Regions from separate parts of the Enterobacter sp. JBIWA008 genome, predicted to be linked through region 3. Evidence: predicted binding sites of a transcription regulator. Region 3 holds the regulator's gene; each other region holds the start of a gene.

Region 1 (3,723 bases), 2.3 Mb from region 3:
CTTCTCTACCGTCGGCAGCCTGATGGGCAACCTGATGCGTGGCTCAATGATGGTAGAAGGGCGCATTGCCCGCTTCGTGTATATCTCCCTGTACCGTATGCACCAGATTGCGCTGCACGGCTATTTCAAAACCGGGCTGATGATGCTGGTGGGCAGAATCAACCGTGTGATCCGTCCGCGTCTGAAGCTGCACTAATCTTTCACTCCCTCCGGGCCCACCGGAGGGAGTTTTTAGCATTTCATGCTGCAGATCACAGTTTGAGTGCTTAAGAGTTCTCCTAAATACAATATATCTCCTTTCAACACCCCTTTTTTGATCCTTTATCTGATTGGCGAAGCGTTGCCTCCATTGCAAAATTGTTACCAATAGCAACAAAGGAGGAAGTCCCGTGAATAAATCAATGTTGGCGGGTATAGGGATTGGCGTCGCGGCTGCGTTAGGTGTGGCTGCCGTTGCCAGTCTCAACGTATTAGATCGCGGCCCGCAGTATGCACAGGTGGTTTCTGCTACACCGATTAAAGAAACCGTGAAAACCCCTCGTCAGGAGTGCCGCAACGTCTCCGTGACGCACCGTCGTCCTGTCCAGGATGAAAACCGCATTGCCGGTTCTGTTCTGGGTGCGGTAGCGGGTGGCGTGATTGGTCATCAGTTCGGCGGCGGCCGGGGTAAAGACGTAGCGACAGTGGTCGGCGCGCTGGGTGGCGGCTATGCCGGTAACCAGGTGCAGGGTGCGATGCAGGATAGTGATACCTACACCACAACTCAGCAGCGCTGCAAAACCGTCTATGACAAGTCGGAAAAAATGCTGGGCTATGACGTAACGTACAAAATTGGCGATCAGCAGGGCAAAATCCGCATGGATAAAGACCCTGGCACGCAAATTCCACTGGATGGAAATGGCCAGCTGGTTCTGAATAACAAAGTGTAAAAAAGATGTTCTCTGAATTTAGCTCCTCATGCGCTCAGGCTGAGGAGCTTTTTTTTGCGTCAGATTTTGAGTAGCTCAGGCCACAGCCGCAGCGTGGTTTCGCTAATATTCTGCAGTTTTTCCAGCGTGGCTCCTTCACGGGCGCTGATCGACATCCCCTGCAAAATACAGCTCAGGTATTGCGCCAGAAGCTGAGGATTGCACTGCGCAGGGATTTCACCGCGCTGCTGACGCTGCGCCAGAAATGCGCAGAGGGTCTCCTCCTGCATGGCATGTCGCGATTTCACCGTATTGGCAATCTCTTTAGAGGACGCCGCCAGGGTGGCAGAGGTATTAATCATAAAGCAGCCCGCAGGAGTGTCTTTACTGGTGAAGCAGGTCGCAACGGCGGTGAAATAGTCGCGAAGCGCCTGTTCGACGCTTTTCTCTTCACAGAACAGCTGGGCTTCGTGTTTCGCCGCAAAGCGCGAAATGTACCTGTCCAGCACCGCCCTGAACAGCCCCTCTTTATTGGTAAATTCGGCATACAGCGTCGGCGCTTTGGCTCCGGTGGCTTCTACCAGATCGGAAAGCGAGGTTGCTTCATACCCATGTTGCCAGAAGAGAGTCATGGCCTTATCAAGCGCTGCATCCCTGTCAAACACTTTTGGTCGGCCACGGCTTTTCTTCGCACAACTCGTGACATCGGTTGTCATTTGCCGTTGGTCCTCTGTTGGTTTGGTGAACGACCATTATAAAAATAAACGCAACCCATCACCAGTCCAGAATGCTTAAAAATAAATTAATCATATATGTATGAAAAATAACAATTTTAAAATTAAGTTAACGCTCGTTATAAAATTATGTTGACGCGTGACCTGGATCACATTTATGATTTATCTATCGATCGTTAACTAAATGATTAACGACCTCCAAATTCATCTGCTAAAGGTAAACATCATGAAAAACGTAAAAACCCTCATCGCTGCCGCTGTCCTGAGTTCACTCTCTTTCGCAAGCTTTGCTGCTGTACAGGTGCAATCCACCCCAGCTGACCAGCATAAAGTCGGGACAATCTCTGCCTCTGCCGGTACTAACCTGGGTTCCCTGGAAGATCAGCTGGCACAAAAAGCGCAAGAGATGGGTGCAAAATCTTACCGCATCACCTCCGTGACCGGTCCTAACACCCTGCACGGCACGGCTGTCATCTACAAATAAGCCGGGCATAAACCCTCATTTATGCCACTGCAATAAAAAAGGCCCTGCTCAGCAGGGCCTTTTTTTATTTCTGATTTACATCGACTGCGCGACGACGCCGTTATGCCGGGTGACGTCGGTCGGCATGCCTGACCGCGCTTCCATCGCACGCTCCATCACCACGCTATTGGTATTCGCATTCGTTTTGAAGCTTACCATCGCGGCATTCAGGTTAATGGGCAGCGTCTGCGGATCGTCGCCAATATTTTTCGATAACGGCTGGTGAATTTCAACCAGCCGCACGCCGCCGGGCTCCTCAGAAACCTTAATCGGCGTATTGATAATATTTACTTTGGTTCCCGGCGTAACGACGTTAAACAGCGTTTTGATATCGTCATCGCGCAGACGAATACAGCCGGAGCTGACGCGCATGCCGATGCCAAAGTCCGCATTCGTTCCGTGCAGCAGGTAAACACCGCCGTATGCCGCGAGGCGGATCGCGTGGTGACCCATTGGATTATCCGGACCTGCCGGCACCACGGCGGGAAGATCGATCCCCTGGGCCTTATAGCGGGCGCGAATGTTGGCCGTCGGAGTCCAGGTTGGATTCGCGCGTTTATCCGAGACGGTGGTGACCATTGTTGGCGTCAGCGTGTCGCCGCCCAGCTGGCCAATACCAATAGGGTAGACCGTCACTTCGTTTTTACCCGGCGGGTAATAGTACAGGCGCAGCTCGGCCAGGTTAATCACCATCCCCTCGCGCGGGGCGTCCGGCAGGATAGTCTGTAACGGGATGGTCAGTACGCTGCCCGCGCGCGGGACATACGGATCGACGCCGGGGTTCGCCTGCAGCAGGGCCAGAAAACCGACGTTATATTTTTTGGCAATCGCTTCCAGTGACCCCCCATTGTTTTCAACCACGTGAAAGCGGTTCTCACCCACTACCTTGCTGCCGGGAGGGGGTAGGGCCCAGGTGTTTGCCCGAGCGGGAAGCGCAACCGCGACGGTGGCTACCAGCGCAAACAGGGTCATCCAGCGAGTAAAACGCGAAGAGATCATCATCACCATAATCCATGCAAATGATAAGGTTATTGTTTTATAAGGCGTTAAATATAATTATGGCGAATGGGTGTGTCGGGAAGATCGGGTGAAGTGCAAAGAGTTTGTAAATTGTCCCCCCGTAGCGCTGGGCTAACAGGGGGAAGGGAGGTCAGGCGATCGCGTTCTCTTCCAGCTGACGCATGAAGTTACGCACCCATTCCATACGGGTTTTGCGCTCCGTCAGCTCCTGGGTAAATTTCAGACGGGTTGGACCATCCAGACGGAAATGCTGCGGCTGTTTTTGCAGCAGGCCGATCAGCCACATCGGGTTGACGTGATTCTTCTCGGCGAATTCAATCACGCCGCCTTTTTCATTGCCTTCGAGCTTGCGGATCCCCAGCTTTTGCGCCTGCTGGCGCAGCCTCGCGATATCCAGCAAATTTCTCGCCGCATCGGGCAGCAGACCAAAGCGGTCGATCAGCTCCACCTTGATCTCTTCCAGCTCGTTCTCCTTCTTCGCGCTGGCGATGCGCTTGTAGAATGAGAGACGGGTATTCACGTCCGGAATAAAATCGTC
Region 2 (3,723 bases), 280 kb from region 3:
TCAGCGCCAGCTCCAGGTCGGCGCGCAGTTCGGTTGCGTTACGCGCTTTGCCTGGGTAGTTACCGGTGGCCTGAATACCACCCGTCAGGGAACCGCCCGGGTTCTCGAAACCGGCGACGTCATCGCCCTGCCAGCAGTGCATGGATACGGGCAGACGGTCGAGCTGGCGCAGCGCCTCTTCGACATCCACGCCGACGGCGGCGAAACGCTGTTTAGCCAGGCCCCAGGCTTGTTCTAATTGAGTTGTCATGCACAAAGCTCCTTAGTCAGTCGGTTTTGCTGAAACTGCGCCCGAAAGCGAGCAATTTCACTGCAGGGATTGGAGGTGAAAGTGGTCAGGCTGGCGTTCGCCGCCACTACCGAACGGAAGTCGTCAACGTTGGAAAGTTCGTCCAGGGTCATCAGCTGAATGCCGATGTTGCCGAGCGTGGAGGCCTCCACGGGACCTGCCACCACGGTGATGCCGCAGGCATCGGCGCAGAGCTGGTTCAGCAGCTGGTTCTGGCAGCCGCCGCCCACGATGTGCAGCTGGCTGAACGGTTTTCCGCGAAGGCTCGCCAGCTCGCTGAGGATGTCGGCATACAGCAGGGCGAGGCTGTCAAAAATGCAGCGCGCCAGTTCGGAAGGGCTGGACGGCACCGGCTGCCCGCCCTCAACGCAGGCGGCCTGAATTTCGGCGCTCATGTGCGCCGGGTTTATAAAGCGATCGTCGTTCGGGTTGATCAGGAAAGTGCAGGCCTTCAGCTTCTCGGTTTCGGCGATAAGCGCAGGCAGGTCGGTAATGTTCTGCTCTCTTAGCACCCGCTGGAGCAGCCACAGCCCCATGATGTTTTTCAGTACGCGGTAGCGCCCTTCGGCACCGCCTTCGTTGGTAATGTTTGCGGCCATCGCGGCATCGCTGGTGTACGGGGTTTTGCTCTCAAAGCCCATCAGCGACCAGGTGCCGGACGAGAGGTAAGCCGCGTCTTTGCTCGCAAGTGGGGACGCTATCACCGCGCTGGCGGTATCGTGGCTGGCGACGGCAACGACAGGGATTGCATTCCCCTGGGGGCAAATCCAGTGACCGATCACGTTACCCGGGTGGGTTGGTGTGCCGAACCAGGAAGGCGACGCCCCCGTCCAGGCCAGCAGATGTTCATCCCAGCTATCCGAGTTGATGTTGACCAGCTGCGTGGTGGTGGCGTTGGTATATTCCCAGTTCATGTTGCCGGTCAGGCGATAGCTCAGGTAGTCCGGGATCAGCAGAGCATGGGCCACGTCTGCGACCAGCTCCGGCTGTTGCTCGACCAAAGCACGCAGCTGATAAAGCGTGTTAAACGGCAGAAACTGAATGCCGCTGCGCCCGTAGATGTTGTCCTTGCCAAGCTGGGCGATAGCGTGCGCCATCAGGCCGTCGGTGCGGCTGTCGCGATAAGAAACCGGCAAGCCGACGCGCTCGCCATGGCTATCAAGCAGAACGTAGTCCACGCCCCAGGTATCAATGCCGATGCTGTCGATGCGAATGCCATCGTCGCAAACGTTGTTCAGTCCGATACGGATCTCCGCCTCCAGGGCATCGATATCCCAGGCCTCAAAACCGTCCTGCTTTTGCAGAAAGTTGGCGAAACGGTGCATTTCGCGAAGCGAAAGCGTGTGCTGCTCACGGTCCCAGCTCGCGAGCATTACGCGGCCGCTGGATGCGCCTAAATCGACAGCCACACAATGGCGAAAAGTCATGGTCGGGTCCTTTCTTAAGTCATTAGCGGTGAGTGTAAAAAAGGGAAGAAAAAGTCACCTTCTCACCACTGACAGGCCAAATCTCGCGCTGGCAAGAAAGCAAAGGTGAATGTGAGGGAGTTCACAGTTTCCAGCAGCGGCGGGGTTCTCAGACAGTGTGACGCTGACCGCATTTCCCGATCTTTCCCCCTGTTTCTTGAAAAATGGACAGCTTTTGCGAGGTTTACTGCCAAAAATTGAAGGTGAGTGTGGGAGGCCTTAATTACTATTTTGAGAACATTTTTCATTGGTGGAGGCCGTTATGACCATATTGCACAGCGTGGATTTTTTTCCTTCAGGAGGTTTGCCTGTCGCGATTGAGCCGCGGCTTCCTCAGGCCGCGTTTCCGGAGCATCATCATGATTTTCATGAGATTGTGATTGTTGAGCGCGGGACGGGGATTCATGTCTTCAATGGCCAGCCCTATACCATCAGCGGCGGTACGGTGTGCTTCGTGCGTGACCACGATCGGCACCTGTATGAACATACCGACAACCTGTATCTGACTAATGTGCTCTACCGTTCCCCGGACGCGTTCCAGTTTCTTTCGGGGCTGAATCAGCTGTTGCCCCAGGAGCAGGACGGACACTATCCGTCGCACTGGCGGGTGAATCAGTCCATCCTGCAGCAGGTGCGTCAGCTGGTGAGCCAGATGGAGAAGAGCGAGGAGGGGCAGGAGACGCACGCCATTGCCTCGCGCGAACTGCTGTTTATGCAGCTTCTGGTGCTGCTGCGCCGCAGCAGTCTGGTTGAAGGGCTGGAAGATAATAACGCGCGCCTGAACCATCTGATGGCCTGGCTGGAAGATCATTTCGCTGAGGACGTCTGCTGGGAAACGCTTGCGGATGATTTTTCACTGTCGCTGCGCACCCTGCATCGCCAGCTTAAGCAGCACACCGGGCTGACGCCGCAGCGCTACCTTAACCGTCTGCGCCTGATCAAAGCGCGTCATCTTTTACGTCATACCGACGAAAGCGTTACAGATATTGCCTACTGCTGCGGTTTTGGCGACAGCAATCACTTTTCAACGCTGTTTCGCCGGGAATTTAGCTGGTCGCCGCGCGATATTCGTCAAGGGAAAGACGCGATGCTTCAGTAACGCGAGGGCAGTCACCGTTTTATTTCCGCAAAAAAGCTAATAGTGTCAGGTTATTCGGCGTAGAGGTCGTGATGTGGCTGCTCAGTTAATTCTTCGCAAAGATGATTTTTATGCCTCCGCGAGTCAGGCCGTCACGGTGGCCGATCGCTACCCGCAAGACGTCTTTGCCGAACATACCCACGAGTTTTGCGAGCTGGTGCTGGTGTGGCGCGGTAACGGCCTTCACATCCTCAACGACCGTCCCTACCGCATTACGCGCGGCGATCTGTTCTACATTCGCGCGGAGGATAAACACTCCTACGCCTCGGTTAACGACCTGGTGCTGCAGAACGTTATTTACTGTCCGGAAAGGCTCAGGCTTAACGTGGACTGGGCCGCGAGCATTCCGGGCTTTCTTGATGCTAAGGGTTCTCCGCACTGGCGCTTAAGCAGTAACGGCATGGCTCAGGTGCGGCAGGTTATTTCTCAACTGGAGCAGGAGAGCCAGAAGAACGACCCCGTATCTAATCAGCTGGCGGAGTTGCTTTTCGCCCAACTGGTGATGACGTTGAAGCGCCACCGTTACGCCACTGATAACCCCTCCGCCACGACGCAGGAAGCGCTGCTGGATAAGCTCATCACCCGGCTTGCGGGCAGCCTGAATAAAAACTTTGTTCTGGAGAAATTCTGCGAGCAGGAACAGTGCAGCGAGCGCGCGTTGCGCCAGCAGTTCCGCACCCTGACCGGGATGACGGTGAACCACTATCTGCGCCAGCTGCGCATCTGCCATGCACAATATCTTCTCCAGCATACGGAGTGGATGGTCAGTGATGTGGCGATGTGCTGCGGCTTTGAGGACAGTAACTACTTTTCAGTGGTGTTTAACCGCG
Region 3 (3,723 bases):
CGCTGCCAGGCCAGCGGCGTCGGTTGAGGATTGTCGCTGAGGATCAGCCTGATGGCCTCCTGATCCGCTTCCAGCGCGTCGTGGGCATTCTGGCGCAGCAGCCCGCTTTGCCACTGCGGCCACAGCCAGACCATGCCGCCAAAGGCAATCAGGCAGCCGATCAGGGTATCAATCAGCCTGGCGACAATAAACTGTTCGCCATTGAGCGTGAGTAGCTGCAGGGTGTATACCGCCGTTACCGTAAAGCCTACCATCGCCCAGCCGTAGTTTTTGCGGATAATCAGGTAGCTCACCAGCGTGATCGCCAGCATCCCTGCCAGGGTATAGCCTTCCGGCACGTGGAAGTGTAGCGTCACGCCCGCAATGATCAGCCCGGCCATCGTTCCCCCAGCTCGATGCAGAATGCGCACCCGCGTGGCGCCGTAGCCGTTCTGGGTGACAAACAGCACGGTCATTAAGATCCAGTACGGTTTCGGCAGATGCAGCGCCATGCCCATCAGGCTGGCGGTACTGAGCATAACGCTAATCCTGGCGGCGTTGCGCAGGGCGGACGATTTAAGAGACAGATAGCTTCTGAGCGCGGGCAATAACGGAAGACGTTTCTGCTTATCCGCCATCAGGTCGCGGGGATAAAGCGGGCGTTGCGTGCGCAGCACGCGAGCGATGCGGCTGAAGTGCCAGGCGGCAAAATGGCCGACCGGGTTATCCGGATGCTGACGGGCGATTTTCTCCAGCGCGCCCAGCTGCTTATCCATGTTAAAGCGCGTCGGGTAGCGGTGATAGAGAATATCATCGGCCAGCACGCGCAGGCGTGCGGACACGGTCTGGGCGTTCCAGCGGATCACCGCTTCGGCATGGCTGCGCTCGACCAGCTTTTGCACCTCCTGCGGGTGGTGCAGGCTAACGGAGATATGCTCCTGCAGATCCAGCCCGACCTGGAAGGTGCGCAGCAGCCGTTTGTACTCGTGGTTCTTGTTGGCGGCAAGCATATGCAGCTGTTGATAGCACTGGCTTATCAGATCCACCACCTTCTGCTGGCGCGTCAGCAGGGGCGGTAAGGATTTTTCCGGATCGGTATGCTGGGTGAGCAGGGTGTATTTGGCCTCGCAGTAATCCGCAAGCTGCACATAGAGCAGGCTCAGGGATTCACGCAGCGGCTGTTCGCGCCACAGCCAGAACCAGAACCAGTTGAACAGCCCGTACCACAGTGTCCCCAGGGCGTAGATCAGCAGCGGCTCCCACACCGGCATGTTCCCGGCGAGGCTCAACGTGAAGATGGCCGCAATCAGCGAAGCGGGAAGCAGGCGGGCGTGCAGCGAACTGATTTCTGCCGTGACGCCGAGGGTCATTGCCAGCACGGTCAGGATCAGCGGCAGCGGGATATCCCGGGCCAGTAAAAGCTGTACGGCGAGGCTGCAGCCGGCAAACAGGCAGCCACCGATAATCAGTCGTTTGAAAAAGCGCTTATGCGGCGTGTCCAGACCGGCGATGTTGCAGCAGGCGGGCACGAGGGAAAACAGCAGGCCTTGCTGAAGATGTCCGAGGATCAGGCCTATGGCCACAGGAAGACACAACACCAGCGTTTGTCGCAGTGCGTAGTTAACTTCCGGGTGATAGATCAGCCTGCGCCACATGGGGAGTAGAGACAAAAACGGCGTGACACCTTGCGATGGCACGCCGTTTAAGCGGAATTAACGCGTTCCGTAGACCACGATGGTTTTACCGTGGGCGGAGATCAGGTTTTGATCTTCCAGCATTTTCAGGATACGGCCCACTGTTTCGCGGGAGCAACCGACGATCTGACCAATTTCCTGACGGGTAATTTTAATTTGCATGCCGTCCGGGTGGGTCATTGCGTCTGGCTGTTTCGCCAGGTTCAGCAGGGTTTGTGCGATGCGGCCAGTCACGTCCAGGAAGGCGAGGTTGCCCACTTTCTCTGAGGTGACCTGGAGACGGCGCGCCATCTGGGAAGAAAGACGCATCAGGATATCAGGGTTAACCTGAATCAGCTGACGGAACTTCTTGTAAGAAATTTCAGCCACTTCACATGCTGTCTTTGCTCGAACCCAGGCGCTACGTTCCTGGCCTTCTTCAAACAGGCCCAGTTCACCGATGAAATCGCCCTGGTTCAGATAAGAAAGGATCATCTCTTTCCCTTCTTCATCTTTGATCAGCACTGCCACCGAGCCTTTAACGATGTAATACAACGTTTCCGCTTTTTCACCCTGGTGAATCAGCGTGCTCTTTGATGGGTACTTATGAATGTGGCAATGAGACAAGAACCATTCGAGAGTCGGGTCTGTTTGCGGTTTGCCAAGCACCATGCGCTGTTATCCTCTGTTATAAGCTGTCACCAGAGTCATCAGATGCATCCGGACTCTGGGGTTGCAATCGAATTCTTACCCATACCCTGGGAAGTCGGCTACCGTAACGTTTCGCAGCCAGTAAAGTTTGATGTCCTCTGCATACATGTGTAACGTCAATGTATTACTGTAGCATCCAGAGTGTTTTAGCATAGCTTTCGCCGCGTGTCTCCTGGTGTCTCGCTTCAGCATGATGCAGGTCGCCTTCCATTGCGAGAAATGTAACGCACGCGTAATCTGTCACCAAAAATGCAACGTTGGAGTTTAAGAATATGCAAGCGCGCGTGAAATGGGTTGAAGGTTTAACGTTCCTGGGCTAGTCCGCGTCAGGACACCAGATTTTGATGGACGGCAACTCCGGCGATAAAGCGCCAAGCCCAATGGAAATGGTGCTGATGGCGGCAGGTGGATGCAGCGCCATTGACGTGGTGTCGATTCTGCAAAAAGGTCGTCATGACGTGACGGATTGTGAGGTCAAACTCACGTCAGAGCGTCGCGAAGAGGCGCCACGCCTGTTCACCCATATTAACCTGCACTTTGTGGTCACCGGTAAAGAGCTGAAAGACGCGGCGGTCTCGCGTGCGGTGGACCTGTCTGCGGAGAAGTACTGCTCTGTGGCGTTAATGCTGGAGAAAGCGGTAAAAATCACGCATTCGTATGAAGTGATCGAGGGCTAATTAATGGGGCATCGTGCGTGTTGATGCCCTCACTCTAACCCTCTCCCACTGGGAGAGGGAACATGTTCACGCTATCTGCTTCCCTTCCATCAGTCGCTCCACCAGCGGCGTCATGATGAGCTCCATCGCCAGCCCCATTTTACCGCCCGGCACCACTAACGTATTCATGTGCGAAATAAACGAGCCCTGCAGCATGGCCAGCAGCCAGGGGTAATCAATACCGTCGAGGTTGCGGAAATGGATCACCACAAAGCTCTCATCCAGCGACGGGATGCTTTTGGCGGCAAACGGGTTGGAGGTGTCCACCGTCGGCACGCGCTGGAAGTTGATATGGGTGCGGGAGAACTGCGGCGTCAGGAAGTTAATGTAATCCTCCATGGAGCGCACCACTGAGTCCATCACCGCCTCTCGCGAATGGCCGCGCTCGCTCATGTCGCGCGTCAGCTTCTGGATCCACTCCAGGTTAACGATAGGAACCACGCCGACCAGCAGATCCACGTGACGCGCCACGTCGTGTTGAGGGGTGACCACGCCACCGTGCAATCCTTCGTAAAAAAGGACGTCGGTGGGTTCCGGCAGCGGCTGCCACGGGGTAAAGGTGCCCGGCACCTGATTCCAGGGTACGGCTTCGTCATAGGTATGCAGATACTTGCGGGACTGCCCTTTGCCGCTCTGACCGTACT
Region 4 (3,723 bases), 1.9 Mb from region 3:
GTCGCGCTGCGTAGTGATGATCCCGTGGACCACACCGCCAATTCTCAGCGCCTGGCTGGCCACGGCGGGAGACTGGCGGGCGGTGGTGGTGCAGTTGGCAATCATCATATTTGGTGTATTCTTCTACCTGCCTTTCCTCAAAATTGCCGAGCGAGTGGCCTTGAAAAACAGCGGGATAGAAAACTAACTGAAAGGAAGGACGATGGCGGCGAAGTACATCACCATAGCGCGGGAAATCAAGAAACGCATTATCAGCCAGCAGTACGCCGCCCATGAACCGCTTCCGGACCAGTTTGCGCTGGCGGCTGAGTTTAGCACCAGCCGGATGACCATCCAGCAGGCGATGCGCCAGCTGATTGTTGAAGGTCTGGTTTATACCCGTCAGGGGCAGGGCACCTTTATCCGCAAAAACTTCCTGCAGCTCTCGCAGTGGGATCTCTCCGGCAGCGACTATTTCGGTGCGACCAAAACCTGGGCGCATCTGGGCACGGTGACCAGCCGGGTGGTGCATTTCGAGCTGCGCTTCCCGAACGACAAAGAGCAGGCGTCGCTGATGATTAACGCCGATGCGCCGATCTATGACTTCATTCGTCTACGCTTGCTGAACGGCGAACCTATGTCGCTGGATTCCACCGTGATGCCGATGAATCTGGTACCGGGCCTGACGAAAACCCATCTTGAAGGTTCGGTGTTCCAGTACGTGCAGGAGACGCTGGGGCTGAAAATTATGGGGTCATACCGGGTGGTGCGGGCGCTTAAGCCCAGCGCGCTGGACAGGGAGCATCTGGTCTGCGAGGAAACCGATCCGGTGCTGGAGGTGGAGCAGGTCATTTATCTGGAGGATGGCACGCCGCTGGAGTATGCCCACTGCCACTATCGGTACGACCACGGCGGGATAGTCATCGTGAATAACGGATAAAAAAAAGCGGGCAACGAGGCCCGCTTTTTTAATGCTTCTCTATCAGTTCAAACGCACCGGCATACCGGAGCGGTTCTGCACGGCCTGGTCAACAATCGCCGTTTCTACGTCTGGCTGAGAAGTCACCGCCTGCACCGCGCTGTTCAGCGTAACAGGAACGACTTCGTTATTGTTGATCTGGTCTTCGCTGGTGGACAGCGGGTTGTGCACTTCAATGTAGCGGCTGCCGTCTGGCTCTGAGGTCGCCTTCACTGGTTCGTTGATGAACTGCACGCGCGTACCGACCGGCACGTTTTCGAACAGGAATTTGATGTCGTCGTTACGCAGGCGCACGCAGCCGTGGCTTACGCGCAGGCCGATGCCGAAGTTGGCGTTGGTACCGTGGATAGCGTACAGGCGGCCAATATACAGCGCGTACAGGCCCATTGGGTTATCCGGGCCTGCCGGTACAACGGCTGGCAGCGGTTCGCCCGCAGCGATGTATTCCGCGTGCATTTTGGCAGTTGGGGTCCAGGTTGGGCCCGCTTTCTTACGCTCAACTTTGGTGGTCCAGTTCAGCGGAGTGTCTTTGCCCAGCTGGCCGATACCGATTGGCAGCACGATCACGGTGTTGGTGCCTTTCGGGTAGTAATACAGACGCATTTCGGCGCTGTTAATCACGATACCTTCATGAACGGTATCCGGCAGGATCAGCTGCTGAGGAATATTCAGCACGGTACCCGCTTTCGGCAGATACGGGTCAACGCCCGGGTTCGCTTCCAGCATGTTAGACAGACCCAGCTGGTACTGCGCAGCAAAATACTCCAGCGGCTGAGAGTTACCTTCTGGTACCGTCACAACCTGGTTCTGGCCCACCAGACGGCTACCGTCTGTTGGCAGGGGATACGTCACCGCAGACGCGGTCTTACAAAAACCTACTACGGCTAACGCCGCCGCAAAAAGCGTTGTTAATTTCATGTTCATGTTGTGCGAGGTATCTAAGCCATTCTGGCGATGAGTTGATAAGTCTGAATCTGTGATGGGAGCGCATTATATGTGCATTCCCGCTTACAGGGAATTCAGATGTGTACGAAATCACATTTTTTTCGACTTTGTTAAAGTTTAGTGGATTGCCGCAACACGGGATCTCAATTCGGAATTGTGGCATAATGCCGTGTTTATCACACTTTTCGCAGGAATCTCCCCGTGTTAGTTACCAGCAACGTCACTATGCAGTTTGGCAGTAAGCCGCTGTTCGAAAATATTTCCGTCAAATTTGGCGGCGGCAACCGTTACGGCCTGATTGGTGCCAACGGTAGCGGTAAATCCACCTTTATGAAGATCCTCGGCGGTGACCTGGAGCCGACGCTCGGTAACGTATCGCTCGACCCTAACGAGCGTATCGGTAAGCTGCGTCAGGATCAGTTCGCCTTCGAAGAGTTCACCGTGCTCGACACCGTGATCATGGGGCATGGGGAGCTGTGGGAAGTGAAGCAGGAGCGCGATCGCATTTACGCGCTGGCCGAAATGAGCGAAGAAGACGGCTATAAGGTGGCCGATCTGGAAACGCAGTATGGTGAGATGGACGGCTACTCTGCGGAAGCGCGCGCGGGCGAGCTGCTGCTGGGCGTAGGTATTCCGGTTGAACAGCATTACGGCCCGATGAGCGAAGTCGCGCCAGGCTGGAAGCTGCGCGTGCTGCTGGCACAGGCGCTGTTCTCTAACCCGGACATCCTGCTGCTCGACGAACCGACGAACAACCTGGACATCGACACCATCCGCTGGCTGGAGCAGACGCTGAACGATCGCGACAGCACCATGATCATCATTTCGCACGACCGTCACTTCCTGAACATGGTCTGTACGCACATGGCGGATCTGGACTACGGCGAGCTGCGCGTTTATCCGGGCAACTACGACGAATACATGACGGCGGCCACCCAGGCGCGTGAACGTCTGCTGGCGGATAACGCCAAGAAGAAAGCGCAGATTGCTGACCTGCAGTCCTTCGTCAGCCGCTTTAGCGCCAACGCCTCTAAGTCGCGCCAGGCTACCTCCCGTGCGCGTCAGATTGACAAAATCAAGCTGGACGAAGTCAAAGCCTCCAGCCGTCAGAACCCGTTTATCCGCTTCGAGCAGGACAAGAAACTGTTCCGTAACGCGCTGGAAGTGGAAGCCCTGGCAAAAGGCTTTGAGAACGGCCCGCTGTTTAAAAAATTCAACCTGCTGCTGGAAGTGGGCGAGAAGATTGCCATCCTCGGCGCCAACGGCGTGGGTAAATCCACCATGCTGAAAACCCTGGTCGGCGAACTGCAGCCGGACAACGGCACCGTGAAGTGGTCTGAAAACGCGCAGATTGGTTACTACGCTCAGGACCATGAGTACGAGTTCGAAAACGACCTCACCGTCTTCGACTGGATGAGCCAGTGGAAGCAGGAGGGCGACGACGAGCAGGCGGTGCGCAGCATTCTGGGTCGTCTGCTGTTCAGCCAGGACGACATCAAAAAGCCGGCTAAAGTGCTTTCCGGTGGCGAGAAGGGCCGCATGCTGTTCGGCAAGCTGATGATGGAAAAACCGAATATCCTGGTGATGGACGAACCGACTAACCACCTGGATATGGAATCGATCGAATCCCTGAACATGGCGCTGGAGATGTATCAGGGCACCCTGATCTTCGTCTCTCATGACCGTGAGTTCGTCAGCTCGCTGGCGACCCGCGTGATCGAAATTACGCCAGAGCGCGTGGTGGACTTCACCGGTAACTACGAAGACTACCTGCGCAGTAAAGGTATCGAGAACTAAAAAAAGCCGGGTGGCGGTTTCGC

What was found. Region 3 encodes CRP, which controls carbon source genes, mostly activating them, when cyclic AMP is high. Its sites were predicted from a motif close to ATGTGANNNNNNTCACAT; they were not measured.
Region 1: bhsA (multiple stress resistance protein BhsA) is a predicted target of CRP. The motif match lies at 1,780-1,797, and genes of this name have one in related genera.
Region 2: rhaS (HTH-type transcriptional activator RhaS) is a predicted target of CRP. The motif match lies at 1,872-1,889, and genes of this name have one in related genera.
Region 4: ldtB (L,D-transpeptidase) is a predicted target of CRP. The motif match lies at 1,982-1,999, and genes of this name have one in related genera.

Annotation. Positions count from the first base shown of each region.
Region 1 covers NZ_CP074149.1:1,917,783-1,921,505, forward strand. Annotated here, with positions in the region: gene KGP24_RS09265 (NAD(P)/FAD-dependent oxidoreductase) at 1-196, shown strand, start outside; gene KGP24_RS09270 (glycine zipper 2TM domain-containing protein) at 390-929, shown strand; gene comR (TetR family copper-responsive transcriptional repressor ComR) at 989-1,624, opposite strand; gene bhsA (multiple stress resistance protein BhsA) at 1,869-2,126, shown strand; gene KGP24_RS09285 (L,D-transpeptidase family protein) at 2,202-3,167, opposite strand; gene mfd (transcription-repair coupling factor) at 3,316-3,723, opposite strand, start outside.
Region 2 covers NZ_CP074149.1:4,716,501-4,720,223, reverse strand. Annotated here, with positions in the region: gene rhaA (L-rhamnose isomerase) at 1-250, opposite strand, end outside; gene rhaB (rhamnulokinase) at 247-1,716, opposite strand; gene rhaS (HTH-type transcriptional activator RhaS) at 2,018-2,854, shown strand; gene rhaR (HTH-type transcriptional activator RhaR) at 2,928-3,723, shown strand, end outside.
Region 3 covers NZ_CP074149.1:4,431,854-4,435,576, reverse strand. Annotated here, with positions in the region: gene KGP24_RS21610 (YccS/YhfK family putative transporter) at 1-1,634, opposite strand, end outside; gene crp (cAMP-activated global transcriptional regulator CRP) at 1,692-2,324, opposite strand; gene KGP24_RS21600 (OsmC family protein) at 2,708-3,040, shown strand; gene KGP24_RS21595 (phosphoribulokinase) at 3,107-3,723, opposite strand, start outside.
Region 4 covers NZ_CP074149.1:1,516,624-1,520,346, forward strand. Annotated here, with positions in the region: gene KGP24_RS07370 (PTS transporter subunit EIIC) at 1-187, shown strand, start outside; gene KGP24_RS07375 (GntR family transcriptional regulator) at 203-919, shown strand; gene ldtB (L,D-transpeptidase) at 962-1,882, opposite strand; gene KGP24_RS07385 (ABC-F family ATPase) at 2,105-3,700, shown strand.